2 regions of the Comamonas sp. GCA5 genome follow, and region 2 is predicted to be linked to the other one. Evidence: riboswitches for the same ligand, from Rfam matches in the RefSeq annotation. Region 2 holds a riboswitch; the other holds the start of a gene.
What was found. Region 2 has a riboswitch for S-adenosylhomocysteine ahead of metH (methionine synthase). Riboswitches for the same ligand answer to the same signal wherever they lie in the genome.
Positions count from the first base shown of each region.

Region 1 (24,772 bases), on a different contig from region 2:
CTACGGTTTGAATGCTCACAGTGTTATCTCCCCAGTTAATGATTGAAATGCGGGAAAGATGGTAGCGAATTTCCCGCAGCACGCCCGTAAAGTGCGCGTCTTCAGACCGGGGGAGCGAGCAGCATGGATGAAACCTTTGATTTCGTGGTCATCGGCGCAGGCTCTGCGGGCAGCGTGCTGGCTGGCCGTTTGAGCGAGGACGGTGCGCACCAGGTGTGCCTGCTCGAAGCCGGTGGCGCCGATGCCAGCCCGCTGGTGCAGTGCCCGGCCGGCATCGCGGGCCTGGCCAGGACCGGCCAGTTCAACTGGTCGATCGACACCGTGCCCCAACCGGGCCTGAATGGCCGCTGCGGCTTTCAGCCCCGCGGCAAGGTGCTGGGCGGCAGCAGCTCGGTGAATGCCATGATCTACCTGCGCGGACAGCCGCAGGACTACGACGCCTGGGCCGCGCAAGGCAACCCCGGGTGGTCGTGGCAGGAGGTGCTGCCCTGGTTTCTGAAGGCCGAGCACAACGCACGTGGCACGGATGCGCTGCATGCCCAGGGCGGGCCGCTGCATGTGGCGGATTTGCAGCAGCCCAATCCGCTGAGCCTGGATTTTGTCGAGGCCGGGGTGCAGGCGGGGCTGCCCCGCAACGCGGATTTCAACGGTCCCTCCCAGGAAGGTGTTGGCTGCTACCAGGTCACCCAGAAGCAGGGGGAACGCTGCAGTGCTGCCAAGGCCTATCTGACGCCCCACCTCGGTCGCCGCAACCTGCGGGTGCGCACCGGGGCCCAGGTGCTGCGCATCCTGCTGTCGGACACCCCGCAGGGGCTGCGTGCGACCGGGGTGGAATACCTGCGCGATGGCACGCGCCACGTGGTGCAGGCGCGGCGCGAAGTGCTGCTCAGTGCGGGCGCACTGCTGTCGCCCCAGCTGCTGATGCTGTCGGGCCTGGGCCCGGCGGGCCACCTGCAGGAGCTGGGCATCCCGCTGCGGTCCGACCTGCCGGGCGTGGGGGCCAACCTGCATGACCATCTGGATGCGATCTTGCTGTGCGATGCGCCGGGGCTGACGCAGTCGTTCGGCCTGTCGCCCGCCGGGTTGTGGCACGTGGCGCGCGGAGCCTGGCAGTGGCACCGCCAGCGCACCGGGCTGCTGACGACCAACTTTGCCGAGGCCGGCGCCTTTGTGCGCAGCCGTGCGGAGCTGGTGCAGCCCGATCTGCAGCTGCACTTCGTGGTGGGCAAGTTGCTGGACCATGGGCGCCAGACCGTCTGGGGCCATGGTTTTTCCTGCCACCTGTGCCTGCTGCAGCCGCACAGCCGCGGCCAGGTGCGGCTGCGCAGTGCCGATCCGCTGACCCTGCCGGCCGTGGACCCGAACTTCCTGGGCGACGCCCGGGACCTGGCGCCCATGGTGCAAGGGGTGCGCAGCATGCGCCACATCCTGGCCCAGCCGGCGCTGGCGCGCCATGGCGCCAGGGAGCTGCCGGCCTCCGCGGCGGCGCAGACCGAGGCGCAGATCGCCGATTGGCTGCGGCAGACTGCCGACACGATCTACCACCCGGTCGGCACCTGCCGCATGGGCCCCGGCCCCCTGGACGTGGTCGACAGCCAACTGCGGGTGCACGGGGTGCAGGGGCTGCGGGTGGTGGACGCCTCCATCTTCCCTCGCATCACCAGTGGCAACACCAACGCCCCGACCATCATGGTGGCGGAGAAGGCGGCGCACCTGGTGCTGCACGCCGCGCAGCATGCCGCGGCGGTGGCCGGTCCGGCCAGCGTGGCGTAAGGCGCGGAGCGAGGGCCGGGCGTCAAGCCACGGGCGCCGGGAAGCGGGTGAAGCTTGATGCGAATCAAGGTGCGGAGGTTTGGATTTGGTGGTTGCGGTGGTTTTTCCGAGAATGGTTACTGGTAGCTACAGTTGTAACCATTAGGCCCCGAGATGAGCGAGACTTCACCGAACATACCGACCCGCCCAACCCATGGATCTTCCCCTGCCGAAGCCGCGCAGGCCCTGGATGACCAGGTGCGTGCCGCGCTGAGCGCCGGCACCATGGGCCTGTCCCCCGTGGCCCTGGGCCTGGCTGCCGCCGACTGGATGATGCACCTCGCCACGGCGCCGGGCAAACAGATGACGCTGGCCCACAAGGCGGTGCAACTGGCACAACAGGCTGCGCAAGCCAGCCTGCAGCCTGGCAGCGAAAGCGATGCCCGTTTCAAGGACGCCGCCTGGCAGCAATGGCCTTACCGGGCCGTCAAGGAACACTTCAAGGCGGCCGACAGCTGGTGGCGCGAGGCCGCGCAGGTCGAGGGCATGACGCGTCACCACAGCCATGTGGTCGAGTTCTTCACCCGGCAGTGGATGGATGCCCTGTCGCCGTCCAACTGGGCGGCCACCAACCCCGAGGTGCTGGTCAAGGCCAAGGCCACGCAGGGCGAGAGTCTGCGCCAGGGCGTGAAGCTGTTTGCCGAAGATGTGCAGGCCGCGCGCAAGGCCAAGGCCGACACTGCGGCCGACCAGCTGGAGCCGCTGGAATTCGCCGTCGGCCAGGATGTGGCGTGCACACCGGGCAAGGTGGTGTTCCGCAACCACCTGATCGAGTTGATCCAGTACAGCCCGCAGACCGACCAGGTGCTGCCCGAGCCGGTGCTGATCGTGCCCTCGTGCATCATGAAGTACTACATCCTGGACCTGTCGCCGCAGAACTCGATGGTGCGCTACCTGGTCAGCCAGGGCCATACGGTGTTCATCATCTCCTGGCGCAACCCGGACGCCTCCGACCGCGACCTGAAGATGCAGGACTACCTGAGCACCGGCGTGCTGGAGGCCATGGCGGCGGTGAAGTCGCGCACCGGCGCGGCCAGCATCCACACCGTGGGCTATTGCCTGGGCGGCACCTTCCTGGCGATTGCGGCCGCCACCCTGGGGCGCCTGCAGCGCAAGAAGACCCGCACGGCCAAGGAACAGGCCCTGGTGCCGGCCGATATGCCCCAGCTGAGCTCGGTCATCCTGCTGGCGGCGCAAACCGATTTTGCCGAGCCCGGGGAGCTGGGCGTGTTCATCGACGAGGACCAACTGGCCAACCTGCGCCAGCGCATGAACGAGCGTGGCTACCTGTCCGGCAAGCAGATGGGCGGCTCCTTCCAGTTCCTGGCCTCCAAGGACCTGGTGTGGTCGCGCAACACGCGGCGCTACCTGATGGGCGAGGACGATGCCAGCTTCGACCTGATGAGCTGGAATGCCGACCAGACCCGCCTGCCCGCGCGCATGCACAACGAGTACCTGACGTCGCTGTTCCTGAACAATGCGCTGGCATCGGGGCAGTACCGCTTTGCCGGGTCGACGGTGGCCCTGATGGACATCACGGCGCCGATGATGGTGGTGGGTACCACGCGCGACCATGTGTCGCCCTGGAAGTCGGTCTACAAGATCCACCTGCAGACCGACACGCACGTCACCTTCGTGCTGGCCGCCGGTGGGCACAACGCGGGCATCGTCTCCGAGCCTGGCCGGCCACGGCGCAGCTACCAGATCGCCAGTGTGGAAGAGGGCCATGGCTGGACCGATCCCGATGACTGGGCCGCGCGCACGCCGGTGGTCCAGGGCTCCTGGTGGGAGGCCATGGATGCCTGGATCAAGGCCCGCTCGGGCGCACCGATGAAGGCCCAGCCGATCCGGGCCGAGCACGTGGTGTGCGAAGCCCCGGGCGAGTACGTCATGGTGCGTTACGCCGACTGACGGCGGAGCGCATCCCCCCATACGGGCCTGGCCACCGTGTGCCAGGCCCCCGTTTTTCATAGCTACAGCGCCCAGGCGCACGAGAGGGAGAGAGGATGCAGAACAACGCAGCCCATGCATTCAGCGTGGCAGGTAAAAAAGGTCTGGTGCTGGGTGTGGCCAACGATCGCTCGATCGCCTGGGGGTGCACGGCGCAGGCCCGTGCCCAGGGCGCCGAGGTGGTGGCCTCGTGCCTGAACGACAAGGCCCGCAAGTGGGTGACGCCGCTGACCGACCCCATCGGTGTCGACCTGGTGAACTGCAACGTGGAAGAGCCCGGCCAGCTCGAAGCCCTGGTGGAGCACGCCGTGCGCAAGCTGGGCAAGCTGGACTTCGTGATCCACTCGATCGCCTGGGCCCCGCTGGACGATCTGCACGGCGATGTGGTGGACAGCTCGCGCGAAGGGTTTGCCCGGGCGATCAGCGTCTCCTGCCACTCGTTTGCAGAGCTGGCCAAGCTGTGCGCGCCGCACATGCCGGACGGCGGCAGCATGCTGTCGATGAGCTACCTGGGCTCCGGCGAGGCCGTGCCCAACTATGGGCTGATGGGGCCGGTCAAGGCCGCGCTGGAGTCCATGGTGCGCTACATGGCCATGGAGCTGGGGCCGAAGAACATCCGCGTGCATGCCGTCTCGCCCGGCCCGATCCTGACGCGTGCCGCCTCGGGCATCGCCGACTTCGATGGCCTGATGGCCTCGGCCCAGGCCAAGGCGCCGCTGCAGCGGCTGGTCACGCTGGAAGAGATTGCCCAGCTCAGCACCTTCCTGTGCTCGGATGCCGCCTCCGGCATGACGGGTCAGACCATCTATGTGGACGGCGGCGTCCACGCCGTGGACTGAAGATCACCCTGGATTTTTGGCTTTTGCAGAACTGCACCGGCGCCCCGGCGCCGGTCGACCGGAGAAACCCATGAACACCCAAGCCCCTGCGATGGAATGGATGGAAAACGTCACCTACGACGAACTCGAAGTCGGCCAGAGCGCCCGTTTGCTGCGCACCGTGACACTGGAGGACATCCAGGCCTTTGCGGCCGTGTCCGGGGACATCAACCCCGCCCACCTGAACGCCGAATATGCCGACGCCACCATGTTCCACGGCGTGATCGCGCATGGCATGCTGGGCGCGGCGCTGATCTCTGCCCTGTTCGGCACCCAGTTTCCCGGCCCCGGCACGATTTACCTGGGCCAGGAGCTGAAGTTCACCAAGCCGGTGCGCATCGGTGACACCTTGACCGTGGTGGCGACGGTGACCGAAAAGGACGACGAGAAAAAGCGCGTCAAGATGGACTGCCTGGTCACCAACCAGAAGGGCGAAGTGGTGCTCAAGGGCGAAGCCAAGCTGATGCCGCCGACGCAGAAGGTCAAGGTGCCCACGGTGCATGCGCCGCAGATCCAGCTGTTCGACCCGGAGGCCCGCCTCAAGGACTTGCTGGCGCGCGCAGAGCCGCTGCCGGCGGTGCGCTGCGCCGTGGTCCATCCCTGTGACGAAGGATCGCTGAGCGGTGCCATGGACGCGGCACGCCACGGCCTGATCGTGCCGGTGCTGATCGGCCCCGAAGGCCGCATCCGCCGCGCGGCGGAGCAGGCCGGCATCAACCTGGATGGCGTGGAAATCCACGCCGTGGAACACAGCCATGCCGCGGCCGAACTGGCGGCCAGCATGGCGGCCAGCCAGCAGGTGGAAATCCTGATGAAGGGCAGCCTGCACACGGACGAGCTGCTCAAGGCCGTGCTGGCGCAGCCGGCCCTGCGCACGGGCCGCCGCCTGTCGCACGTGTTCCGCTTCGATGTGCCGCTGTACAGCAAGCCCTTGCTGATCACGGACGCGGCCATCAACATCCGCCCCACGCTGCAGGAAAAGGCCGACATCATCCAGAACGCGATCGATTTCGCGCGCGTGCTGGGCACGGCCGTGCCCAAGGTGGCGATCCTGTCGGCCGTGGAAACCGTGACGCCCAGCATTCCCTCCACGCTGGACGCCGCGGCCCTGTGCAAGATGGCCGACCGTGGCCAGATCACGGCGGCGCAGCTCGACGGCCCGCTGGCCTTCGACAACGCCATCTCCATGGACGCGGTGCGCATCAAGGGGATCGCCTCCGAGGTGGCGGGGCAGGCCGATATCCTGGCCGTGCCCGACCTGGAAAGCGGCAACATGGTGGCCAAGCAGCTGGAGTACCTGGCCGGTGCCTCGGGATCCGGGCTGGTGCTCGGCGCCCGCGTGCCGATTGCCCTGACCAGCCGTGCCGACGGCCCGCAGGCCCGCGTGGCCTCGTGCGTGCTGGCGGTGCTGTCCGCCCACGACCGGCGCCAACAGCAGGCGGCCAACGCCTGGAAGCAGGGCTGACCCCAGCCAGGAGACACGCACATGGCCATTCTTGCGGTGAACGCCGGCTCCTCGTCCCTGAAGTTCTCCCTGCACCCGCTGCAGGAAGGGCAGGTGCAGCCCTATGTCCTGTCGGGCTGCATCCAGGGGCTGGAGCCCCAGGGGACGCCCCTCATGGACTGGGTATATCTAGGAAAAAAGCACTCTGAGCCGCTTGCAGTCAGCGCAGGCAGCTCTTCTTTTGAAAGTGCCTTGCAAAGCCTGCGGGCCTTGGTGCACCGCCTGGAGGCGGCACCGGACATCCAGGCCGTCTCGCACCGCGTGGTGCATGGCGGCGGCGTGTTCACGGGGCCGGTGCTGGTGACCGACGAGGTGCTGGCGCGGCTGGCGCGCTTCAACTCGCTGGCGCCTTTGCACCAGCCGCACAACCTGGAGGGCATCCGCCAGTTCCGGGCGGCGTTTCCCCAGCTGCCGCAGGTCGCGTGCTTCGACACGGCCTTCCACGCCAGCATGCCCGAGGTGGACTTTGCCTTCGCCCTGCCGCAAGCGCTGCAGGAGCAGGGCGTGCGCCGCTATGGTTTCCATGGGCTGTCCTACCAGTACATCATGTCGGTGCTGCAGACGCACACCATCCGCGGCCGCGGCCGGGTGGTGATGGCCCACTTGGGCAATGGTGCCAGCCTGTGCGCGGCCCTGGCCGGCAGCAGCGTGGCCACCACCATGGGCTTTTCGGCGCTGGATGGCCTGATGATGGGCACGCGCAGCGGCTCGCTCGATGCTGGGGTGCTGCTGTACCTGATGGAGCAGGGCTGGACCCATGCCCAGATCGAAAAGCTGCTCTACAAGCAAAGCGGGCTGCTGGGCGTGTCCGGCATTTCGGCCGACATGCGCAAGCTGCGGGCCGATGGCAGCGCCCCGGCGCAGCGCGCCATCGACCAGTTCACGCACCGGGTGATCCGCGAAACCGGCGCCCTGGTCGCTTGCCTGGGTGGGCTGGATGCCATCGCCTTCAGCGGCGGCATTGGCGAGAACGATGCCGTGCTGCGCGCCCAGGTGTGCGAGCGCCTGGGCTGGCTGGGCATCCGCATGGACGAGCAGCGCAACCAGGCCGCCAACGGCCAAGGGGCCTATGCCATCCATGCCCCGGACAGCGCCGTGGAGGTGTGGGTGGTGCCCACTGACGAGGGACGCATTGCCGCCAAGGAAGCGGCCGCGCTGCTGGCCGGGCAGCCTGTGGCAGCCCAGCGCCAGGCGCAGCACCCAGCGGCGTTGGCACAGGACTGAGCGTCGCCTTTCGCCGTGCTGCGTCGCGGCTTCAGGCGGGCGTTTGCGCCGGACTGAGGGCTGTGGGCGGTTGCGGCCGCTCCACCACCGTGCCGAACACCAGGCGCCGGCGGCCCTGGCTTTTGGCTTGGTACAAGGCGGTGTCGGCCCGCTGCAGCAGCTGATCCAGGTTTTGATCGCTGCCGGTCTGCAGGGCACAGCCCGCACTGATGTGCAGGGCAAAGCCCAACTCCTGCTGCGCGCGTTGCAGCAGCGCTGCGCTGAAGCGTTGGTAGAAGCTTTGCACGCCATCCGCATCGGCATGCAACAGCAAGCAGAACTCTTCGCCGCCCCAGCGCGATGCCATCTCGTTGGGGCGCATCTCGGCGTGCAAAACCTTGGCGACCAGCTGCAAGGCGTGGTCGCCAGTGGTATGCCCATACTGGTCGTTCACGTTCTTGAAGTGGTCGAGATCCAGCAACACCACCGCCAGCGGCAGATGCTGGCGCTGTGCCAGGGACTGCATGCGCGGTGCGGTTTGCAGCAGCGCATGGCGGTTGGCCAGGCCGGTCAACTGGTCGGTCAAGGCCATGTCACGCAATTTCTGGTTGGTCTCGTCGCGCCAGGCCACCAGCATGCTGACCAGCGCCAGGCTGCTGCACAGCTGGGCCAGGATGGCGAACAGGTAGTTGGCGGCGGAGTCGTGGGCGAATTCCCGCAGCCAGGGGGTGTAGTACGCCAGGTAGGCGCGTGCCAGCAGCCCCAGGCTCATCGTGGTGGCGCAGGCGGCCATCAGATAGCGCCAGCCGCGGGCCACCGGACGCAGGGGGTGCAGGCACATCCAGCCCAGGCAGGCGACGCTGGTGCCATGGTAGAGGCTGTACCACGCCAGCCGTGTCGGGATGTCGTGCAGCCACCAGGCAAAGCCCAGCGGTCCCAGGATGGCCAGTCCGATGACCAGCCAACGCAGGGGGCGTGGTCCCAGCCAGCACTGCAGGGCCTGGGCCATCTGCCATTGGGCGGCGGCGGCTGCACAGGTGGCGGACAGGCTGAGTACTGGGTCCCAGAAGGTGCCGCGGATGCGGCTGGCGGCCAGGATCAAGGACCAGCCCAGGGCTTGCAGGAGAAAGTAGCGCTGCACGTGCCGTGCTGCCGGGCTGACCGGGGAACCCATGGCCCAGGGCAGGGCCAGGCCGATGGCTGCCAGGTTGATGGCGATCAGGATGGCCATCGAAGCGAAGTCCAGCTGGGGCATGGGTGTGGGGCGCGGTTTTTACTGGAAGGCAACTTCGGCAAAGCTGCGCAGCTTGCGGCTGTGCAGGCGTTGCGTACCACCGTCGCGCAGCAGTTCCACGGCACGCATGCCGATGCGCAGGTGCTGGTCCACGCGCTCCCGGTAGAAGTGGTTGGCCATGCCCGGCAGCTTGATCTCGCCGTGCAGCGGTTTGTCGCTGACGCACAGCAGTGTGCCGTAGGGCACGCGAAAACGGAAGCCGTTGGCCGCAATTGTGGCCGACTCCATGTCCAGCGCCACGGCGCGGCTCTGGCTGAAGCGGCGCTGCGGCAGGTTGTCGGGCAGCAGCTCCCAGTTGCGGTTGTCGGTGCTGGCCACGGTGCCGGTGCGCATGATGCGCTTGAGGTCGTCGTCCGATACCTGGGCCACGTCAGCCACCGCCTGTTGCAGCGCCTGCTGGATCTCGGCCAGCGCCGGAATCGGTACCCACAGCGGGAGCTCCTCGTCCAGCACGTGGTCCTCGCGCACGTAGGCGTGGGCCAGCACATAGTCGCCCAGGCGCTGGCTGTTGCGCAGGCCCGCGCAGTGGCCCAGCATCATCCAGGCGTGCGGGCGCAGCACGGCGATGTGGTCGGTGATGGTCTTGGCGTTGGCCGGCCCGACGCCGATGTTGACCATGGTGATGCCGCTGCGGTCGGCGCGCACCAGGTGGTAGGCCGGCATCTGCGGCAGCCGGGGCGGGGGCGCGCCCAGCCTGTCCACATCCTCGGCGGGCAGGCCGGCGCGGCGGGTGACCACGTTGCCGGGCTCGATGAAGGCGATGTACTCGCTGTCCGGTCGGGCCATCTCGGCGTGGCCCAGGCGGATGAATTCGTCGATGTAGAACTGGTAGTTGGTGAACAGCACGAAGTTCTGGAACCACTCGGGCGCCGTGCCCGTGTAGTGGCGCAGCCGGTGCAGCGAATAGTCGATGCGCGGGGCGGTGAACAGCGACAGCGGCAGGGCCCCGCCGGGGCGCGGCTGCCAGGTGCCGTTGGCGATGCCGTCGTCCATGGCGGCCAGGTCCGGCAGGTCGAACACTTCGCGCATGTACTGGCGCCGTTGCGCGCTCAGGCTGCCTTCGACGTGGTCGTTGTCCGCGAACGAGAAGTGGATGGGGATCGGCTGGGTGCTGAGGCTGACCTCGAACTGCACGCCGTGGTTGCGCTCCAGCAGGCTCAGCTGCGTCAGCAGGTAGTGGCCGAACAGGTCGGGCCGGGTGATGGTGGTCTCATAGACCCCGGGATGGTCCAGGAAGCCGAAGGCCAGGCCCGATTCCGGCCGGCGCACGCTGTGGGCCTGGATGCGCAGCAGCGGGTACCAGGCCCGCACGGGCTGCGGGAAATCCTGGCCTTCCACGTAGGCCTGCATGGCCTTGCGCAGGTGGTCGATCTGTTGCTGGTAGAGCCGCTGCAACTGTGCCAGCGCATCCTGGGCGCGGGCAAAGACGGTGGGCTCGGACGCCAGAGTGAAATACGAAACAGGGGTGTGTGCCATGCCTCATTGTGGCGCACTCATTTGACAGCGGTGCTGCTGCCAGCGCAGCGCCTCCTCGGCCGCCATCGGGCGGGCCAGGTAATAGCCCTGGATCAGGTCGCAGTGCATGGCCTGCAGCATGTCCCACTGTTCCTTGGTCTCCACCCCTTCTGCCACCGTGCGCAGGTTCAGGCTGCGCCCCATCTGGATGATGGCCTGGATCAGGCTGACATCGTCGGCATCCTGGGGCGTGTCCTTGACGAAGGAGCGGTCGATCTTGATCTTGTCCAGCGGGTAGCGCTTGAGGTAGGCCAGCGAGGAGTAGCCGGTGCCAAAGTCGTCGATCGACAGGCGCACGCCCAACTGCCGCAGCGCCTGCAGCGTGTGCAGCACATGCTCGGACTGCTTCATCAGCGTGGTCTCGGTCAGCTCGATCTCCAGCCACTGCGGGTCGATGCCGGTGTCGGCCAGCACCAGTTGCACCTCCTCGACCAGGGTGCGCTGGTTGAATTCGGTGGCGGACATGTTCACCGCCACCACCACGGGCGGCAGGCCGGCATCGCGCCAGGCGCGCAGCTGCTTGCAGGCGGCGCGCATCACCCAGCGGTCCACCAGGGAGATCAGGCCCCGCGCCTCGGCAAAGCCGATGAACTCGGCCGGCAGCAGCAGGCCGCGTTGCGGGTGCTGCCAGCGCACCAGGGCCTCGAAGCCCTCCAGCCGGTTGGTGGCCAGGTTCCACAGCGGCTGGAAGTGCAGCACCAGCCCCTGGTCGTTGGCCACGGCCTCGCGCAGCAGGCGGTCCTGCACCAGCAGGCGGCTGGGGCGCACTTGCAGGTGGGCGTTGTAGTACTGCAGGTGGCCCTGGCCCAGGCTTTTGGCGGCCTCCATGGCGGCGCTGGCGTTGAGCATCAGCTCCTCGGCCGTGCTGCCGTCCTCGGGGTAGATGCTGACGCCGATCGAGGCCGGCAGGTTCACCGCCTCCTTGGGCAGCACATAGGGCTTGTTCAGCGCGAAACGCAGTTCACGCAGGATGCAGTCGGGCTGGCAGGCGGTCAGCGGCGAGGCCAGCACCACCACGTACTCGTCGGCGCCCAGCCGGGCGACGAGGTCGTCGGGGTGGACCTTGCTGCGCATGCGGCGCGCGGCATCGATCAGCAGCTTGTCCCCGGCGTCGTGGCCCAGCGAGTCGTTGACGTCCTTGAAGCGGTCCAGGTCCACGTAGAGCACGGCAATGTGCTGCTGCGTGCGCTCGGCCTGCAGCAGCACCTGGCGCAGCTGCTGCATCAGCCCCTGGCGGTTGGGCAGGCGGGTCAGCGGGTCGTGGTTGGCCAGGAAGTAGACCTCGGCCTCGGCGCGCTTGCGCTCGGTGATGTCGTTGAGCACCAGCATGCCGTAGGTGTCCCCATCCTCGGGCAGCAGGTGAACGGCGATTTCCACGTCCAGCTCCTGGCCGCCGTGGTGCAGCAGGCGGGTTTCGTGGGCGTGCTCCGTGCCCTGGTCGATCAGGCTTTGGGCTTCGGCGCGCAGCACGTGGGGCAGCAGGTGCAGTACCGGGCGGTCCAGCAACTGGTGCAGCGGGTAGCCGGTCAGGGCAATCGCGGCTGGGTTGGCGTCGAACACCCGGCCCTGGCGGAAGAAGATGATGGCCTCCCGCGTGGCGTGGGCGTAGCGCTGCAGCCGCGTGTCGCTGTCCTGCACCATCTGCAGGGCGTCGGTGTGCGACAGGTCCTGCAGCGGAATCACCACGATGGCGCGCACCACGCCCTGCTGCACGTCGGCCACCAGCTGGGTGGGCACGGCCTGCTGGCGGGCAAAACGCAGCGGGGTCTGCAGGCTGGTGCCGGGCTGCGGACTGTCGGCCAGGCGCTCCAGCTCGCACTTCCACTCGTTCCAGGTGCAGGGGGACAGATAGCTTTGCGGCGCCTTGTCCAGCAGCTCCTGGCTGGGCATCTCCAGCAGCCGGGCGTAGGTGGCGGTGGCCCAGATGCACCGCCCGCCCGGCCATTGCAGGTAGGCCATGGGCGTGCCGGTGGCCACGGCCACGGCGTGCAGCAGGTCGTGCGGCGGAACGAGGGGGGCACGTGGGGGCACGTTGCTCATGAGACAGATGGGCTTGAGAAGGGCGGTGGTGGCGAGCGGGCGCAAGGCCCGGCTTGCATGGACAATCACCATCATGCAGGAAGAGCCGTGGGTATACCCAAAGCCCGGTGACTGCGTTTTGCGTTACGGCAAGGCGCGCCGCCGATCGCTGCCGTTGGAACAGTTTGTGCCGGGTCTCCCGGACCAACGGCGGTGCCATTGAAAACCGCAGCTGTCTGCGCGCCCAGGGATTGGTTTCTGAATCGTTTTGGCCTGGATTGCCATGTAGGACGAGCGCAGGCAGCTATGAAATTGTGAGATTGGTGTGATCACTGTGTTGCAACGCGTGCGCGCCGCGCATGTCGAAATCGACGGTCAGGTGGTGGGGCGGATCGGCACGGGCCTGCTGGCCCTGGTGTGTGCCGAGCAGGGCGACACCGAGCAGGAGGCCGACAAGCTGCTGGCCAAGGTCCTGAAGCTGCGCATCTTCAGCGATGCCGAGGGCAAGATGAACCGCAGCGTGCAGGACGTGGGCGGTGGGCTGCTCATCGTCAGCCAGTTCACGCTGGCGGCCGATGCCAGCGGCGGCAACCGGCCCAGCTTCACGCAGGCGGCACGGCCCGAAGCGGGACGACGCCTGTACGAGCATGTGGTACAGCAGGCCCGTCGCCTGCACCCCGTGGTGCAGACCGGTGGGTTTGGCGCCGACATGCAGGTGCACCTGGTCAACGACGGGCCGGTGACGATTCCCCTGCGCATCGCTCCCCCTGCTGCGGCCTGAGCCTGGCACGCCGGCCAGGGCTCGATTACAATCTGGCCCTCTTTTCCTTCCGAGGAGCGTTGCAGCGTGCACCCGATGGGCGGTGCCGTGAGGCTCGGAAGGGCAGCAGACCGTGGTCACGCGGCCTCGCTCCTAGGCAACGACGCTCACCCACGCTTTCTGTGCGGTGAGGCCTCTGTCATCAGCCCCCAATCCCCAGAACGTGGTTTTTTCAAGTTGTTTTCCGCACCGGAGAAACCATGAGCAATACCCAAGACCGCGCAATCGCCGACATTTCCCTGGCCGACTGGGGCCGCAAGGAAATCAGGATTGCCGAAACCGAAATGCCCGGCCTGATGGCCATCCGCGAAGAGTTCGCTGCGGCCCAGCCCCTGAAGGGCGCGCGCATCACCGGCTCGCTGCACATGACCATCCAGACGGCCGTGCTGATTGAGACGCTGAAGGCCCTGGGCGCCGATGTGCGCTGGGCGTCGTGCAACATCTTCTCGACCCAGGACCACGCGGCCGCCGCGATCGCCGCCACCGGCACGCCCGTGTTCGCCATCAAGGGTGAATCGCTGGAAGACTACTGGGACTACACCCACCGCATCTTCGAATTCGGCGCCGCCGGCACCGAAGGCGAAGGCCCCAACATGATTCTGGACGATGGTGGCGATGCCACCATGCTGATGCACCTGGGTCAGAAGGCCGAGAAGGACCTGTCCGTGCTGGCCAACCCCGGCTCGGAAGAAGAGCGCATTGTGTTTGCCGCCATCAAGGCCAAGCTGGCCGTGGACCCCACCTGGTACACCCGCAAGTCGGCCCAGATTATCGGCGTGACCGAAGAGACCACCACCGGCGTGCACCGCCTGAACGAGATGAGCGCCAAGGGCACGCTGCTGTTCCGCGCCATCAACGTCAACGACTCGGTGACCAAGTCCAAGTTCGACAACCTGTACGGCTGCCGCGAATCCCTGGTGGACGGTATCAAGCGCGCCACCGACGTGATGATCGCCGGCAAGGTCGCCTGCGTGGCCGGCTACGGTGACGTGGGCAAGGGTTCGGCCCAGGCCCTGCGCGCGCTGTCGGCCCAAGTGTGGGTGACCGAGATCGACCCCATCAACGCCCTGCAGGCCGCCATGGAAGGCTACAAGGTCGTGACCATGGAGTACGCCGCCGACAAGGCCGACATATTCGTGACCACCACCGGCAACAAGGACATCATCCGCCACGAGCACATGGTCGCCATGAAGGACCAGGCCATCGTCTGCAACATCGGTCACTTCGACAACGAAATCGACGTCGCGTCGATCGAGCAGTACCAGTGGGAAGAAGTGAAGCCCCAGGTGGACCAGATCACCTTCCCTGACGGCAAGAAGATCACCCTGCTGGCCAAGGGCCGCCTGGTGAACCTGGGCTGCGCCACCGGCCACCCCAGCTTTGTGATGTCGTCCTCGTTCGCCAACCAGACCATCGCCCAGATCGAGCTGTTCACCAAGCCGGCCGAGTACCAAGCCGGCAAGGTCTACGTGCTGCCCAAGGTCCTGGACGAAAAGGTCGCGCGCCTGCACCTGAAGAAGGTCGGCGCCATGCTGACCGAGCTGACCGATGAGCAAGCCGCCTACATCGGTGTGAACAAGCAAGGCCCTTACAAGCCTGACACCTACCGCTACTGATCATGGCGGACCGGAGCCGCGGCAGGGGCCGTGGCTCTGCCCTGGGTAAACATCTAATTTTGATAGCTGCATGCGCAGACTGGATATGCGCTCAGGGCCTGTTTGAGTATTAAAGGAAAGACGCTATGCGCGCAGATGTATTTTTGGTGGACCACGGCCATGCCACCACCCGCTCCCAAGCGCAGCGCCTGATCGCTTCGGGCGTGGAATGGCGCCTGACGCCGCTGGCCCCGTGGAAGAAGGTCACCAAGAACGGTGACGACATTCCCGCGGGCGTCGAGCTGAAGCTGCTCGACAACGCCGAGGCCAAGTACATCTCGCGCGGTGGCCTGAAGCTCGAAGGCGCGCTGGAGGCCTCCGGCCTGAAGGTCGATGGCCTGCGCTGCCTGGACGTGGGCCAGAGCACCGGCGGCTTCACCGACTGCCTGCTGCAACGCGGCGCGGCCCAGGTGATCGGCGTGGACGTGGGCCACGGCCAGTTGCACGAGCGCCTGCGCGCCGATGTGCGCGTGGTCTGCGTGGAAGGCATGAACGCCCGCGCCATGACCGCCGAGGTGCTGGAAGACGCCTGCGAAGAGGTGATCTCCGAGCGCTGGGAAGAGGAAGAAGACAACGACACCCAGCCCAAGGCGCCCTATGCCTGGATGCGCAACGGTGGCCAGGTCGACGAGGACTACGACGACAGCAACGACGCCAAGGACAGCGACATCGAGGCCTTCAAGGCCGAGCGCGCGGCCAAGGCCAAGGCGCGCGAAGAGGGTACTGTGCCGACCGAGCGCCGCCGTAAGGCGGAATACGCCGAGGTGGACACCACGCCCCTGTTCGACTTCGTCACCGGCGATGTGTCCTTCATTTCGCTGACCCTGGTGCTGCCCGCCGTGGTGCGCTTGCTCAAGCCGCACGGCCAGCTGCTGATGCTGGTCAAGCCCCAGTTCGAGCTGCAGCCCGGCCAGATCGGCAAGGGCGGCATCGTGCGCGAGCCGGCCCACTTCCAGGAAGTGGAAGAGCGCGTGCACACCTGCCTGACCGAGCTGGGTCTGGAGGTCAAGGCCTGGATGGAATCCGCCATCGAAGGTGGCGACGGCAACCGTGAGTTCTTCATCCATGCGGTACAAGGCCAGACCATCAAGGGGCTGGGTGAGCCCCTGCCCGATCAGCCCGCGGCGCCGGCGGCCAAGCGCGTGTCGCGCACGGTGCTGCGCGAGCTCAAGCGCATCGACGTGATCGACGACGAGGAAGACGGCTACAACGTCCCCGGCCCGGCCCGGCCCAAGCGCAAGAACACCAAGAAATACTGACGGTGGAACCCGGGGTGCCCGCAGGACTGCAGGCCCCTGGCCGTGACCCCAGACCGCCAACAGCCTGCCGGGAGGGCAGGCGAGGAGAGATGAACGTGGCAAACGCAAACCCCAGCAGCTTCCCCATCAGCTTCGAGTTTTTTCCCACCAAGACGCCCGAAGGCGCGGCCAAGCACGTGCAGGTGCGCCAGGACCTGTACGCGCGCAAGCCCGAGTTCTGCTCGGTGACCTATGGCGCGGGCGGCTCCACGCAGGCCGGCACCTTCAGCATGGTGCGCGACATCCAGGCCGAAGGCATGCAGGCGGCTTCGCACTTTTCCTGCATCGGTGCGACCAGCGACAAGGTGCGCGCGGAGCTGCAGCAGCTCCAGGACATGGGCGTGCGGCGCATCGTGGCGCTGCGCGGCGACCTGCCCAGCGGCTATGGCCTGGGCGGTGAATTCCACTACGCCAGCGATCTGGTGGCCTTCATCCGCCGCGAGTTCGGCGACTGGTTCCACATCGAGGTGGCGGCCTACCCCGAGACCCACCCCCAGGCCCGCTCGCCCGAGGCGGACCTGAAAGCTTTTGCTACAAAAATCCAGGCCGGCGCCAGCTCCGGAATCACCCAATATTTCTACAATGCGGACGCTTATTTTCGTTTTGTCGAGGGGATTCAAGCACTTGGCGTGTCGGCTCCGGTGGTTCCGGGTATCATGCCGATCACCAATTCCTCCCAACTCATGCGCTTTTCCGACGCGACAGGCGCTGAGATTCCCCGCTGGATCCGCCTGCGCCTGCAGGCCTACGGGGACGACGTGACCTCCATCCGGGCCTTCGGTCTGGACGTGGTCACTCGCTTGTGCGAGCAGCTGCGCGACCAAGGCGCACCCGGCTTGCACTTTTATACGATGAACCAGAGCGCTGCCACTTTGGAGCTGTGTGACCGTTTGGGCCTGTAAACCGGCTTGTGCGTGACCCTGACCCTGTGGTGCGGCTTTTTGAGCGCTCACCGTGAGAAGGGTTAGACCATGTCCGCACTTGCGTGCCAGCCTGCTGCCACCGCCAATGTGTATCTGAAGTTTTCGCTGCGCCGCAGCGCCTGGCCTGCGGCTTCCGCCCTGCTGGTCACGCTGCTCAGCGCCTGCGCACCGCTGCCCCCGGCGACCGAGACGGTCGCGGTCAGTGCCCCTTCCGCCACCAGCACCGCACCGCGCGCCAGCGGCCGCACCGGCTCTGAAGCCCTGGCCCGTATGGCGCCCCCTGCGCTGCGTCCCGACCGCCTGGGTGATCCCGCCAAGGCCGTGCAGCAAAGCCTGTACGACCTGGAGCTGCCCGAGGTGGATCAGCAGGGCATTGCCTCCTGGTACGGCCCGGGCTTCCATGGTCGTAAGACGGCCAACGGCGAGCGCTTCAACCAGTACGAGCTGACCGCGGCCCACCCCACCTACGAATTCGGCACCCAGCTGTGCGTGCGCAGCAAGAGCACCGGCCAGGCCGTGGTGGTGCGCGTGAACGACCGGGGTCCGTTTGCCAAGAACCGCGTGATCGACCTGAGCAAGGCTGCGGCCGAGGAAATCGGCATGCTGGGCAAGGGTGTGAAGACTGTGGAAATCTACAAGCTGGACGACGGCCAGGACAGCTGCCCCGAGGCACTGCTGGCGGCCAACAACTGAACGGGATCTCCGGCGCGGCCAGCGTGCCGCCGGGTATCGGTGAAAAAAAGGAGCTGTCAGCGCTTGTCGTTCGTGGATTTCGAGAGCTTTAAGCCCTGGAATCCTTGAAAAGACAGCGCTGACAGCTCCTTTTTTATGTGGCGTTGTGACGTGCCGTGCAGGCGGTCCGCGATGAATCTGCGCGTTTATCGCGCTTGCCGTGCGACGTGCCCGGTCAGGCCATGGCCCTGCTGCGGTGCGGCCTGGGGCGCATCCCCGGGGCTTTGCCGCGCCTGGGCGTGTTTACTCGCCGTATTCCAGGGTGTGCGTGGCGTTCTTGTCCTGGGCCAGCAGTTGCTGCATCTGCGGCAGGGCTTCCTTGAGCGCCGCGCGCAGCGTGAACGGCGGGTTGATCAGGAACATGCCGCTGGCGGGCAGGCCGGGGCGCTTGGCCTCGGTGGTGTTGCCCCAGTCGTTCACCTCGCTGCGCAGCTTGCTGCCCTTGACCGTGAGCGTGGCGTGCAGCCAGCCCTTGCCGGCCTTGGTGGCGATGGTCTTCAGGCGCTTGGGCAGGTCGTGCGCATCCTGGCGCGGGATGATGGGGTACCAGACCGCGTAGGTGCCGGTGGCAAAGCGCACCAGCGCGTCTTCGATCATGCTGATCACGCGGCCGTAGTCGGTCTTCATCTCGTAGCTGGGGTCGCACAGCAGAAAGCCGCGGCGCGAGGGCGGGGGCAGGAAGCGCTTGACGCCGTTGAAGCCGTCCTCCATCAGGATCTCCACCTGCTTGCCGCTGTCCAGTTGCGCCATGTTGCCGTCCAGCGCGCGCCAGTCAGTGGGGTGCAGCTCAAACAGGCGCAGCTTGTCCTGCGGGCGCAGCAGGCTGTGGGTGATGAAGGGCGAGCCGGGGTAGGTCTTCACGCCCTTGCCCTGGTTCACGCTGCGCACGGTCTGTACATAGGCGCGCAGGGCCGGTGCCAGCTGAGCTTCGGGCACGTCGATCAGGCGGGCGATGCCGTCCTTGGCCTCGCCGCTGGTGCTGGCGAAGTCGCCGTCCAGGCGGTACAGGCCGGCGCCGGCGTGCGTGTCGATCACGCTGATGGCCGTGTCCTTCTGGGTCATGTGTTGCAGGGCGGCGATCAGGACGGTGTGCTTGAGGACGTCGGCGTGGTTGCCGGCGTGAAAGCCGTGGCGGTAGCTGAACATAGGTCGTAATTCTTTTCTTGGCAGTGCGGCAGCCGGGCTGCAGCGGGGCAGGCGGCCCGGGGCCGCAGGGATGGGGTCCAGTGTCCTGGGATTCGTGCGCGTGTGCCTAAATCCACATGCCGACAAAGGTGCATGGCCGTATTGGACGCTATTTTGTATAATGGCGGGCTTCGCAGCGATTTTATGGGTCCCGCGGCGAAGTGTTTGGGAGCGATCCCAGGCAGTCCCCGCCTAAGAGGCTTCCTGCTCCAGCGATGGAGTCAAGAAGAAGCACCGACCGCGGAAAAGGATCCGCCAAACCCTCTAGAAAGAGAAATCTCATGTCTACATTCAGCGCAAAGCCCGCTGAGGTGCAACACGAGTGGTTTGTGATTGACGCCACCGACAAGGTGCTCGGACGTGTCGCCAGCGAAGTGGCACTCCGTCTGCGCGGCAAGCACAAGGCCATCTACACACCTCACGTTGACACCGGCGACTACATCGTCATCATCAACGCCTCCAAGCTCAAGGTCACTGGCACCAAGAACCTGGACAAGGTGTACTACCGTCACTCCGGTTTCCCCGGCGGCATCACTGCCACCAACTTCCGCGACCTGCAGGCTAAGTTCCCTGGCCGCGCTCTGGAAAAGGCCGTCAAGGGCATGCTGCCCAAGGGTCCCCTGGGCTACGCCATGATCAAGAAGCTGAAGGTGTACGGCGGTGCTGAGCACCCCCATACCGCACAGCAGCCTAAGGCTCTGGAAATCTAAGGAGACCTCAATGATTGGTGATTGGAACAACGGTACCGGCCGTCGCAAGTCTAGCGTCGCTCGTGTATTCCTGAAGAAGGGCTCCGGCAAGATCACTGTGAATGGCAAAGACATTCAACAGTACTTCGGCCGCGAAACCTCCATCATGATCGCTAAGCAGCCTCTGGTGCTGACTGGTAACGTCGAAGCTTTCGACATCCAGATCAACGTCCATGGCGGCGGCGAATCTGGTCAGGCTGGCGCTGCCCGCCACGGCATCACACGTGCCCTGATCGACTATGACGCGGCCCTGAAGCCTGCACTGAGCCAAGCCGGCTTCGTGACTCGCGACGCCCGTGAAGTCGAGCGTAAGAAGGTCGGTCTGCGTGGTGCACGTCGCGCCAAGCAGTTCTCGAAGCGTTAATTCGTTTCAGACCTCGGCAGGCTGTTCTTCGGAGCGGCCTTGCCACAAAAAAGCCGCTGGGCCTTCGGGTCAGGCGGCTTTTTTGTGGGATGACGTCCCGTGGCCCGCTGGCTCCAGCGGACCCGGGCAATGCCCCCACTGCCACTGCCGTCAAACGCGCTGGGGACCGAATTCCCGAGCGGATTGCAGTACCATTCGAGCCGATTTCAGAGAACACTCGGAGTATCCCCATGAGCGCCGTTGCCGAACAACAAGTCACAGACATGCCTGATCCCATCGTTTTCACCGACAGCGCGGCTGCCAAGGTGGCGGATCTGATCGCGGAAGAAGGCAATCCCGATCTGAAGCTGCGTGTCTTCGTGCAGGGCGGCGGCTGCTCGGGCTTCCAGTACGGCTTCACGTTCGACGAGATCACCAACGACGACGACACCACCATGACCAAGAATGGCGTGTCGCTGCTGATCGACGCCATGAGCTACCAGTACCTGATCGGTGCCGAGATCGACTACAAGGAAGACCTGCAGGGCGCGCAGTTCGTGATCAAGAACCCCAACGCCAGCACCACCTGCGGCTGCGGTTCCAGCTTCTCGGTCTGATCCCGAGGTGGCGGATCTGCAGGATTCGCCCTCTCCCTCCAAGAAGCCGCTGCCTCCAGCGGCTTTTTTGTATTCAAATTGGGGTTTTACCCTGATCCAGCCTGCGCAGTCAGCTCATCTTTTTATCCATGAACGCAGTCCCCCCCACTTCTTCCATGGCCAGTGAACGCCTGTTGTGGCTGGTCGCGGTCGGCTTTTTCATGCAGACGCTGGATGCCACCATCCTGAACACGGCCCTGCCCAGCATGGCCGCATCGCTGGGGGAAAGTCCGCTGCAGATGCAGTCGGTGATCGTGGCGTATGCCCTGACCACGGCCATGCTGATCCCGGCTACGGGCTGGGTGGCGGACCGGTTCGGCACGCGCCGCATCTACACCGCCGCCATGGCCTTGTTCGTGCTGGGCTCGGTGCTGTGCGCGCTGGCGCCGTCGCTGCAGTTCCTGGTGGGCGCGCGCGTGGTGCAGGGGGTGGGCGGTGCCATGATGCTGCCGGTCGGGCGGCTGGCGGTGCTGCGGGCCTATCCGCGCGATGCCTTCATCCGTGCCATGAGCTTCATCGCCATCCCGGGGCAGGTGGGGCCGCTGCTGGGCCCCGCCCTGGGGGGGCTGGCTGGTGGAATATGCCTCCTGGCACTGGATTTTCTGGATCAATGTGCCCGTCGGGGTGGTCGGCATCTGGGCGGCCTGGCGCTGGATGCCCAAGTCGGATGCACAGCCGCCACGGCCGTTTGATGGGGTGGGCTTCAGCCTGCTGGCCACAGGCATGGTCGGGGTGTCGCTGGCCCTGGATGTCTTGTCGGGCATCGGCATGGGGCGGGCCCTGGTGACGGTGTTGCTGGTCTTCGGCATGGCCAGCCTGGCGGCCTACTGGTTGCATGCGCTGCGCACGCCCACGCCACTGTTTGCACCGGCGCTGTTTCAGGTGCGCTCGTTGCGCGTCGGCCTGATGGGCAATCTGTTCGCACGCCTGGGCAGTGGCGCGGCGCCATTCCTGGTGCCGCTGATGCTGCAGGTGGGGCTGGGTCTGTCACCGTTCCATGCCGGCAGCATGATGCTGGCCATGGTCATCGGCAGCATGCTGGTCAAGCGCATGGCCGTGCGCACGGTGCTGCGCTATGGCTACAAGCGTGTGCTGCAGGTGAACTCGGTGCTGCTGGGGCTGATGATTGCCTGCCTGGGATGGATACACCCGGGGCAGCCGATGTGGTTGATCCTGCTGCAGCTGTTCATCTTCGGTGGTATCAACTCCATGCAGTTCTCGGCCATGAACTCGGTCACGCTCAAGGACATGACCGGCGAGTCCGCCAGCAGCGGCAACAGCCTGCTGTCCATGGTGCAGATGCTGGCCATGAGCATGGGCGTGGCCGTGGCGGGGGCGGTGCTGGCCAGCTATGCCGACCTGTGGCAGGCCCGCGAGGGCTACAAGCTGCTGGCCTTGCAGGCCACCTTCGTCACGGTGGGGGTGATGACGCTGGCGGCCACGCTGGTCTTCAGCCAGCTGGATGCGGACGAGCGCATCACGCCCACGCCCGACCGCCCCGAGGGCTGAGACGGTCCCGCACCCGCGCGTGCCGCTCAGGCGGGGTAGATCGCGCCCAGAATCCGGGGCCCCTTGGCGCCGGTGACCGTCGGCAGGTTGCCCGGCAAACCGTGCAGGCACTGGCGTGCCAGCCAGGCGAAGGCCGCGGCCTCCACCTGCAGCGGCGGCAGTCCCTGTGCGGCGGTGCTGGTGACGGTGTACGCCGGCAGTAGGGCCTGCAGCTGGCACATCAGCTCGGTATTCAATGCGCCGCCCCCGCAGACCAGCAAGCGACCACTGTCACCCGCATGCCGTTGCACCGCGTCGGCACAGCTGTGGGCGGTCAGTGCGGTCAAGGTGGTCTGGACATCCTGGGCCGGGATCGTGGCTGCCACGCGCTGGAGTTGCGCCTGCAGCCAGTGCGGGTTGAACAGGTCGCGTCCGGTGCTCTTGGGGGGCGGTTGCTGCAGAAAGGGTTCTGCCAGCAGCTGCTGCAGCAAGGCCGGGTGCACTTGGCCGCCGGCAGCCCAGCGGCCCTGGTCGTCGTAGGCTGCGCCCGTGTGCTGCAGGCACCACCAGTCCATCAGCGCGTTGCCGGGGCCGCAGTCAAAACCAAGGATGACCGCATCGGCCTGGGTGCTGGGCGGCAGGATGCTGAGGTTGGCAATCCCGCCGATGTTGAGCACCGCCGTGGTGGTCTGCGCATCGGCGAAGACGCCCTGGTGAAAGGCGGGGACCAGGGGCGCACCCTGGCCGGCGGCCGCCACATCGCGGCTGCGCAGGTCGGCGACCACGGTGATCCCCGTGGCTTCGGCCAGCAGCGCCGGGTTTTGCAGCTGCAGGGTGTAGCCCGTGCCGTCGTGCAGCTGTGGCTGGTGGCGCACGGTCTGCCCGTGGGCGCCAATCGCCCGTACCGCACTCGGGGGCAGGTCGGCCTGCTGCAACAGCTGCCGCACCACCGCGGCATAGGCGCGACTGATAGCGTTGCCGGCCAGGGCCGCGCGGTGCAATTCGTTGACGCCGTCGGGGCTGTTCAAGGCCAGCAGCTCCTGGCGCAAGGGGGTGGGGAAGGGTTGGCAGGCGTAGGCCAGGACCTGCGATGGCTGGTCTGCCTGCCAGCGTACCAGCACGCCATCCACGCCGTCGAGGGAGGTGCCTGACATCAGGCCAATAAAGTGTTCAGGCATCGTCACAAGCTGCATCCGGGAAAAGAAAAGGGCCTCACGCTGGAGGCCCTGGGGAGTCACTGCGCGCAGCGGCTTATTGTGCGCTGGCTTGACGGATCTGCTCGGCAGAAGCCAGTTGCATGTGCATGAATTCGGCGTGCTGCTTGAACTGCTGGCGCACCTTGGCGGAAATCTCGTTCGCTTCGCTCTTGGCGATCACGGTCTGGGGATCCTGGTGGACGCCGTTGACACGGAACTCGAAGTGCAGGTGCGGACCGGTGGCCCAGCCTGTCGCGCCCACGGCGCCAATCGACTGGCCTTGTTCCACGGGCTGCCCCTTCTTGACGTCAATACGGCTCAGGTGGGCGTAGACGGTGACATGGCTGCTGTTGCTGTGCTTGATGAACACCACATTGCCAAAACCGTTTTGCCAGCCCGCAAACTCAACCACGCCGTCGCCCACGGTACGCACCTTGGTGCCGGTGGCGGCGGCAAAGTCCGTGCCCAGGTGCTTGCGCCAGGTGTTGTGGATGGGGTGCATGCGCATGGCAAAGCCGCTGCTGACGCGCGAGAACTCCACGGGGGAGCTCAGGTAGGCGCGGCGCAAGCTGGAGCCGTCCATGGCGTAGTAGGAGCCACGCTTGCCGGGCTCCTGGAACCACATGGCCTGGTACAGCTTGTCGCGGTTGTGGAATTCTGCGGCCAGCACGCGGCCCGAGCGCAGGAATTCGCCGTCGGCTTCCAGGGTTTCGTAGATGACGGAGAAGCGGTCACCTTTGTGCAGGCGGTGGAAATTGACCTCTTCAAAGATGTCGGCGATCTGCACGGCCACGGCATCGGGCAGGCCGGCGGCATCGGTCGCGGCGAACAGGCTGCTGTGGATGGTGCCGCCCGCCAAGCGGGTGCTGGTGGTCAGCGGTGCGCTGGACACGGTGGCGCTGAACTTGCCGTTGGCATCGCGCTCCAGCACCAGGCGCTCGAAGTTCTGGCTGGTTTCGTCCTGGATCCAGCGCACGTTCAGCTTGCGCAACTGGTGGTCGTTGCTGGCTTCGGCGGAGACCAGGCGGCCATTGCGGCTGAACAGGTGCTGGCGGGCCAGCTCGTTGCTGCGCAGGAAGGCGGAGGCGCCCGGATCGGCAATGCCCAGGCGCTGCAGCAACGACTCGGCGGTGTCGCTGGCGCGGGTGTAGTCGGTGCGATAGAGCGAGAAATCGTTGAGGTCCGTCAGGTCCGCCAACGTACTGCCTTCCACCAACGAGGGGACGGTCTGCGTGAGTGTGCGAACCGGCAGTTCAGCGGGATCTGGACCTAGCGAGGCCACAGCAAACGCGCCGCCGCCTGCGCTGAGCATGAGGGCGGCGATGGCTGCGGTGAGTCGCTTGGGGTGTCGCTGAATGGACCGGGCCAGCTGTGCAAGCAAAGCACTGCCGGCAGAAACTAGGCTGTTATTCAAAACATGGTTCCCGGAAGTGGCGCGTACCCTGAGAAGACAAACGACCATGTGAGTGACGGGATACGCTTTCTGTCAGCATAGTTGCCATTGCGCTGTATGCCAATGGCCGGCCGACTAGAATTCGTCACTGCAATCGAG
Region 1 covers NZ_JAZHFR010000011.1:2,370-27,141, forward strand. The annotation lists partial or broken gene SJH88_RS04410 (3-hydroxybutyryl-CoA dehydrogenase) at 1-19, opposite strand, end outside; gene SJH88_RS04415 (GMC family oxidoreductase) at 124-1,773, shown strand; gene SJH88_RS04420 (PHA/PHB synthase family protein) at 1,927-3,723, shown strand; gene fabI (enoyl-ACP reductase FabI) at 3,819-4,601, shown strand; gene SJH88_RS04430 (bifunctional enoyl-CoA hydratase/phosphate acetyltransferase) at 4,672-6,105, shown strand; gene SJH88_RS04435 (acetate/propionate family kinase) at 6,127-7,368, shown strand; gene SJH88_RS04440 (GGDEF domain-containing protein) at 7,400-8,602, opposite strand; gene SJH88_RS04445 (AMP nucleosidase) at 8,621-10,117, opposite strand; gene SJH88_RS04450 (putative bifunctional diguanylate cyclase/phosphodiesterase) at 10,121-12,196, opposite strand; gene dtd (D-aminoacyl-tRNA deacylase) at 12,501-12,956, shown strand; S-adenosyl-L-homocysteine riboswitch at 13,002-13,111, shown strand; gene ahcY (adenosylhomocysteinase) at 13,196-14,611, shown strand; gene SJH88_RS04465 (TlyA family RNA methyltransferase) at 14,737-15,909, shown strand; gene metF (methylenetetrahydrofolate reductase [NAD(P)H]) at 15,999-16,850, shown strand; gene SJH88_RS04475 (septal ring lytic transglycosylase RlpA family protein) at 16,920-17,564, shown strand; gene SJH88_RS04480 (23S rRNA (adenine(2030)-N(6))-methyltransferase RlmJ) at 17,847-18,749, opposite strand; gene rplM (50S ribosomal protein L13) at 19,070-19,498, shown strand; gene rpsI (30S ribosomal protein S9) at 19,509-19,901, shown strand; gene erpA (iron-sulfur cluster insertion protein ErpA) at 20,132-20,497, shown strand; partial or broken gene mdtD (multidrug transporter subunit MdtD) at 20,626-22,045, shown strand; gene SJH88_RS04505 (anhydro-N-acetylmuramic acid kinase) at 22,072-23,202, opposite strand; gene SJH88_RS04510 (M23 family metallopeptidase) at 23,276-24,634, opposite strand.
Region 1: linked by a shared signal. The riboswitch ahead of ahcY (adenosylhomocysteinase) and the one ahead of metH (methionine synthase) in region 2 are both predicted to bind S-adenosylhomocysteine.

Region 2 (5,269 bases):
CCAGTTCGGCCAGCGTCGGCACCTGGGGCTGGTTGGGCGCGCGCTGCGGGCCGGTGGTGGCCAGCACGCGCAGGCGGCCTTGTTCGATCAGGCTGTTGATCGTGCCAAAGGGGTTGCCCAGCATGACCTCGAAGTGGCCGCCGGCCGCATCGTTCACGGTCTGGCCCACGCCCTTGTAGGGGATGTGGGTGAAGCGGGCGCCGGTCTGGGCCTGGATCTGCTCCAGCATGATGTGCCCGACCGAGCCCATGCCCGAGGTGGCCATGCGGATGCTGCCAGGCTGGGCCTTGGCGCGCGCCAGCAGCTCCGGCCAGTTGGTGGCCGACAGTGCGCTGGTGCCCAGCACATAGACCGGCGAATACATCATCGGGGCCACGGCCACGATGTCCTTGAACGGGTCGTAGGGCAGCTTGCCCAGGTGGGGCGACAGGGTCAGCGGGCTGATGGCGCTCAAGGCCAGGGTGTAGCCGTCGGCCGGGGCGCGGGCCACGTCGGCCATGCCCAGGGTGCCGCCGGCGCCGCCCTTGTTCTCCACCACCAGGGCCTGGCCCAGTTGCTGGCCCAGGTGTTCGGCCAGCTTGCGGCCCACGCTGTCGGTGACGCCGCCGGCGGCGTAGGGAATCACCACGCGCACCGGGCGGGTGGGCCAGGCGGTTTGCGCCAGCACGCTGCTGGGCAGACCCAGTGCGGCGGCACTGACGGAGAGGAACTGGCGGCGATCGATCATGCGGGGGACTCCTTGTTGCGGGGTGGGGCAGACAGGCATGCTGGCGCACCGCGGTCACCCCCTCAAGAGGGTGGACCCGAGGCCGTCAGCCGGTGCTCCCCCAAGCAAGGACAGTGCCGCACCGCGCGGTCAGGGCGTGCGCCCCCAGGGCGCGTGCTGGCGCAGCCCCTGCACGAAGTGCTGCGCCGCCAGGCCCAGCGGCCGCTGCTGGGACCACACCCAGTCAACGAACAGGCGCGTGCCGTTGCTCAGGTTCTGCATGGGGATCTCCAGCAGCGTCTGGGCCGCGATGTGCGATTCCACCAGCCCCTTGGGCAGCCAGCCCCAGCCCAGGCCGGCGCTGATGAGCTGCAGCGCTGCCTGGTGGCTGTCGGTGCGGCACAGCTGGCGCGAGAAGACAAAGCGCGGGTCGGTCTGCTGCGGGTCGCGGCTGGCGACGAGCACCTGGCGCTGGCCCAGCAGGTGGTCCACGCTCAGGCGCGCGCCGGCGCCGTGCAGGGCCTGCTGCGCCTGCCACGGGGCGAAGTGCGGGGCCATCACGGCCACCAGCACCTCGTGGCCCATCTCCTGAAAGTCCTCGCGGCCGTCCAGGCTGCTGCGCTCGAACACCAGGGCCAGCTGGGCCCGGCCGGCGTGCAGCAGCTCCAGCGCATCCGCCTGCGGGGCGACCAGCACCTCCAGCGCCAGGGCCGGGTAGCGCTCGGTCACCGGGCGCAGCGCGTCGGCCCAGGTGGTGGTCAGCAGCTCCGGGGCAATCGCCAGCGTCAGCCGCTCTTCCAGCCCCTGGTGCAGGGCCAGGGCCTGCTGGTTCAACTGCTGCAGCTGCTGGGCCAGCAACCGGGCCTGGGGTTCCAGGGCGCGCGCGGCGGCCGTGGGCGTGGGCTCGCGGCCCCGGCGGTCGAACAGCTGCAGGCCCAGTTCGGCCTCCAGCTGGCCCACGGCCATGCTGACGGCGGAGGGCACGCGCCCCAGTTGGCGCGCGGCGGCCGAGAACGAGCCGGTGTCGAGCACGGCCAGGAACAGCGGCACTTGTTCGGGGGGGAAGGGCATGGCTGACCTATCAATACAACTGAAATAACCTAACTTTTGCTGTCAATTTTATGAACATACACTGCGCCGCATGTCTGTTTCTTCCGTGTCTTCTACCGTGTCAGTTGTTTCCCAGGCCGTGGGCCTGCAAGGCGCCAAGCGCCGCATTGTGTTTGTCGGTCTGTACGAGCTCATCGCCATCGTGGCCTCCAGCCTGCTGTTCATGGCCATCGGCCAGGGCGCGGGCAGCTCCGGCGTGATGGCCGTGGTGGCCTCGACCCTGGCCATCCTGTGGAACCTCAGCTTCAACTGGCTGTTCGAGCGCTGGGAGGCCCGCCAGGCCACCAAGGGCCGCTCGGTGCTGCGCCGCGTGGTGCATGCCGTGGGATTCGAGGGCGGCCTAGCGCTGATCCTGATCCCGCTGATGGCCTGGTGGTTCGGCATCTCGCTGTGGGAGGCCACGGTGCTGGAGGCCGGCCTGCTGGTGTTCTTCCTGATCTACACCTACGTCTTCAACTGGTGTTTCGACCGTGTCTTCGGCCTGCCGGCCTCGGCCCAGGTGCTGGCGCCCCAGGTCTGATCTCCGTTTTTGATAGCTGCTGGCGCTGACTGCATCAGTGCTGGCAGCCGAAAATACCTTCCATCGCCCGCCAGCGCCCCCGCCGTCGCCGGGCATAGCGCATGCAGGCTGCCGCAATCCGCCGCAGCCCTCTAAAATCATGGGCTTCGCCCCAAGGAGCGCTGCAGCAGCGCGCGAGCCAGTGATTGGCTGCGCTGTCAGGCTTGGGGCCTGCGGCTGTTGTGCAGCAGCCGCCACTGCAACGGCGTTCACCTGTTCCCACGATTGACTGAGTTTTTTCACACAGGTGAGTGCGATGACCGTTGCTGCCCCCGTTTCTATTCCTCCCATGCGCCTGTCGGGCCTGGAGCCCGTGTTCATCGGCGAGGACACGCTGTTCGTCAACGTGGGCGAGCGCACCAACGTCACTGGCTCCAAGGCCTTTGCGCGCCTGATCCTGAACGAGCAGTACGAGGAAGCCCTGGCCGTGGCGCGCCAGCAGGTGGAAAACGGCGCGCAGATCATCGACGTGAACATGGACGAGGCCATGCTGGACAGCAAGGCCGCCATGGTGCGCTTCCTGAACCTGATCGCCTCCGAGCCCGACATCGCCAAGGTGCCGGTGATGGTGGACAGCTCCAAGTGGGAGGTGATCGAGGCCGGCCTGCGCTGCCTGCAGGGCAAGGGCATCGTCAACTCCATCTCCATGAAGGAAGGCGTCGACGAGTTCAAGAAGCACGCCAAGCTGGTCAAGCGCTACGGCGCGGCCGCCGTGGTGATGGCGTTTGACGAAAAAGGCCAGGCCGACACCTTTGCGCGCAAGATCGAGATCTGCGAGCGCGCCTACCGCATCCTGGTCGATGAAGTCGGTTTTGCGCCCGAGGACATCATCTTCGACCCCAACATCTTTGCCGTGGCCACCGGCATTGAAGAGCACAACAACTACGGCGTCGATTTCATCGAGGCCGTGCGCTGGATCAAGCAGCACCTGCCCGGCGCCAAGGTGTCCGGCGGCGTGTCCAACGTGTCGTTCTCCTTCCGCGGCAACGACCCCGTGCGCGAGGCCATCCACACCGTGTTCCTGTACCACGCGATTGCCGCCGGCATGGACATGGGCATCGTCAACGCCGGCATGATCGGCGTCTACGACGACCTGGAGCCCACGCTGCGCGAGCGCGTCGAGGACGTGGTGCTGAACCGCCGCCCCGATGCCGCCGAGCGCCTGCTGGAGATCGCCGACAGCGCCAAGGGCGCCGCCAAGGACGACAGCAAGAAGCTGGAATGGCGCGGCACGCCCGAGGCCCCCAAGACCGTGGGCGAGCGCCTGGCGCACGCGCTGGTGCACGGCATCACCGACTTCATCACCGAGGACACGGAAGAGGCCTACCAGCAGGTGCTGGCCAAGGGTGGCCGTCCGCTGCACGTGATCGAAGGCCCGCTGATGGACGGCATGAACATCGTGGGTGACCTGTTCGGCGCCGGCAAGATGTTCCTGCCCCAGGTGGTCAAGTCCGCGCGCGTGATGAAGCAGGCCGTGGCCCACCTGGTGCCCTACATCGAGGAAGAAAAGCGCCAGCAGGAAGCCGCCGGCCTGGACGTGACCAGCAAGGGCAAGATCGTCATCGCCACCGTCAAGGGCGACGTGCACGACATCGGCAAGAACATCGTCACCGTGGTCCTGCAGTGCAACAACTTCGAGGTCATCAACATGGGCGTGATGGTGCCCTGCCACGAGATCCTGGCGCGCGCCAAGGCCGAGGGGGCGGACATCATCGGCCTGTCCGGCCTGATCACCCCCAGCCTGGAAGAGATGCAGTACGTGGCCGGCGAGATGCACAAGGACGACTACTTCCGCATCAAGAAGATCCCGCTGCTGATCGGTGGCGCCACCTGCTCGCGCGTGCACACCGCCGTGAAGATTGCGCCCAACTACGAAGGCCCGGTGGTCTATGTGCCCGACGCCTCGCGCTCGGTCAGCGTGGCGCAGAGCCTGCTGGGCGAAGGCAAGCAGGCCTATCTGGACGAGCTGGGCGCCGACTACGACAAGGTGCGCAGCCAGCACGCCAACAAGAAGAAGACGCCGCTGTGGCCCCTGGCCCAGGCGCGCGCGAATGCCGCCGTGGTGGCCCACACCCCCGTGGTGCCACGCGTGCTGGGTCGCCGCGTGTTCAAGAACTTCGACCTGGCCGAGATCGCCAGGTACATCGACTGGGGCCCGTTCTTCCAGACCTGGGACCTGGCCGGCCCCTACCCCGCCATCCTGCAGGACGAGATCGTCGGTGAGCAGGCGCGCAAGGTGCTGGCCGATGCCCAGGCCATGCTCAAGAAGATCATCGAAGGCCGCTGGCTGCAGGCCAACGGCGTGATGGGCCTGTTCCCCGCCAACCGCGTGGGCGACGACATCGTGTTCTACACCGACGAGTCACGCAGCCAGGTGCTGACCACCTGGTATGGCCTGCGCCAGCAGACCGAAAAACAGGCCGTGGACGGCGTGCTGCGCCCCAGCCGCTGCCTGAGCGACTTCGTGGCCGCCAAGGATTCGGGTATTGCCGATTACGCCGGCCTGTTTGCCGTGACCGCGGGCATTGGCGCCGAGAAGAAGGACAAGGAATTCGAGGCCGCGCTGGACGACTACAGCGGCATCATGTTCAAGGCCCTGGCCGATCGCCTGGCCGAGGCCTTTGCCGAATGCCTGCACGAGCGCGTGCGCAAGGACCTGTGGGGCTATGCCGCCGACGAGCAGCTGAGCAACGAGCAGCTGATCAAGGAGCAGTACCAGGGCATCCGCCCCGCGCCCGGCTACCCCGCCTGCCCGGACCACACGGCCAAGATCGATCTGTTCAAGGTGCTGCAGGCCGAAGAGATCGGCATGACGCTGACCGAAAGCCTGGCGATGAACCCCGCCTCCAGCGTCAGCGGCTTCTACATCGGCAACCCCGAGGCCAGCTATTTCA
Region 2 covers NZ_JAZHFR010000030.1:433-5,701, forward strand. The annotation lists gene SJH88_RS09290 (Bug family tripartite tricarboxylate transporter substrate binding protein) at 1-727, opposite strand, end outside; gene SJH88_RS09295 (LysR family transcriptional regulator) at 857-1,777, opposite strand; gene SJH88_RS09300 (PACE efflux transporter) at 1,848-2,336, shown strand; S-adenosyl-L-homocysteine riboswitch at 2,484-2,593, shown strand; gene metH (methionine synthase) at 2,632-5,269, shown strand, end outside.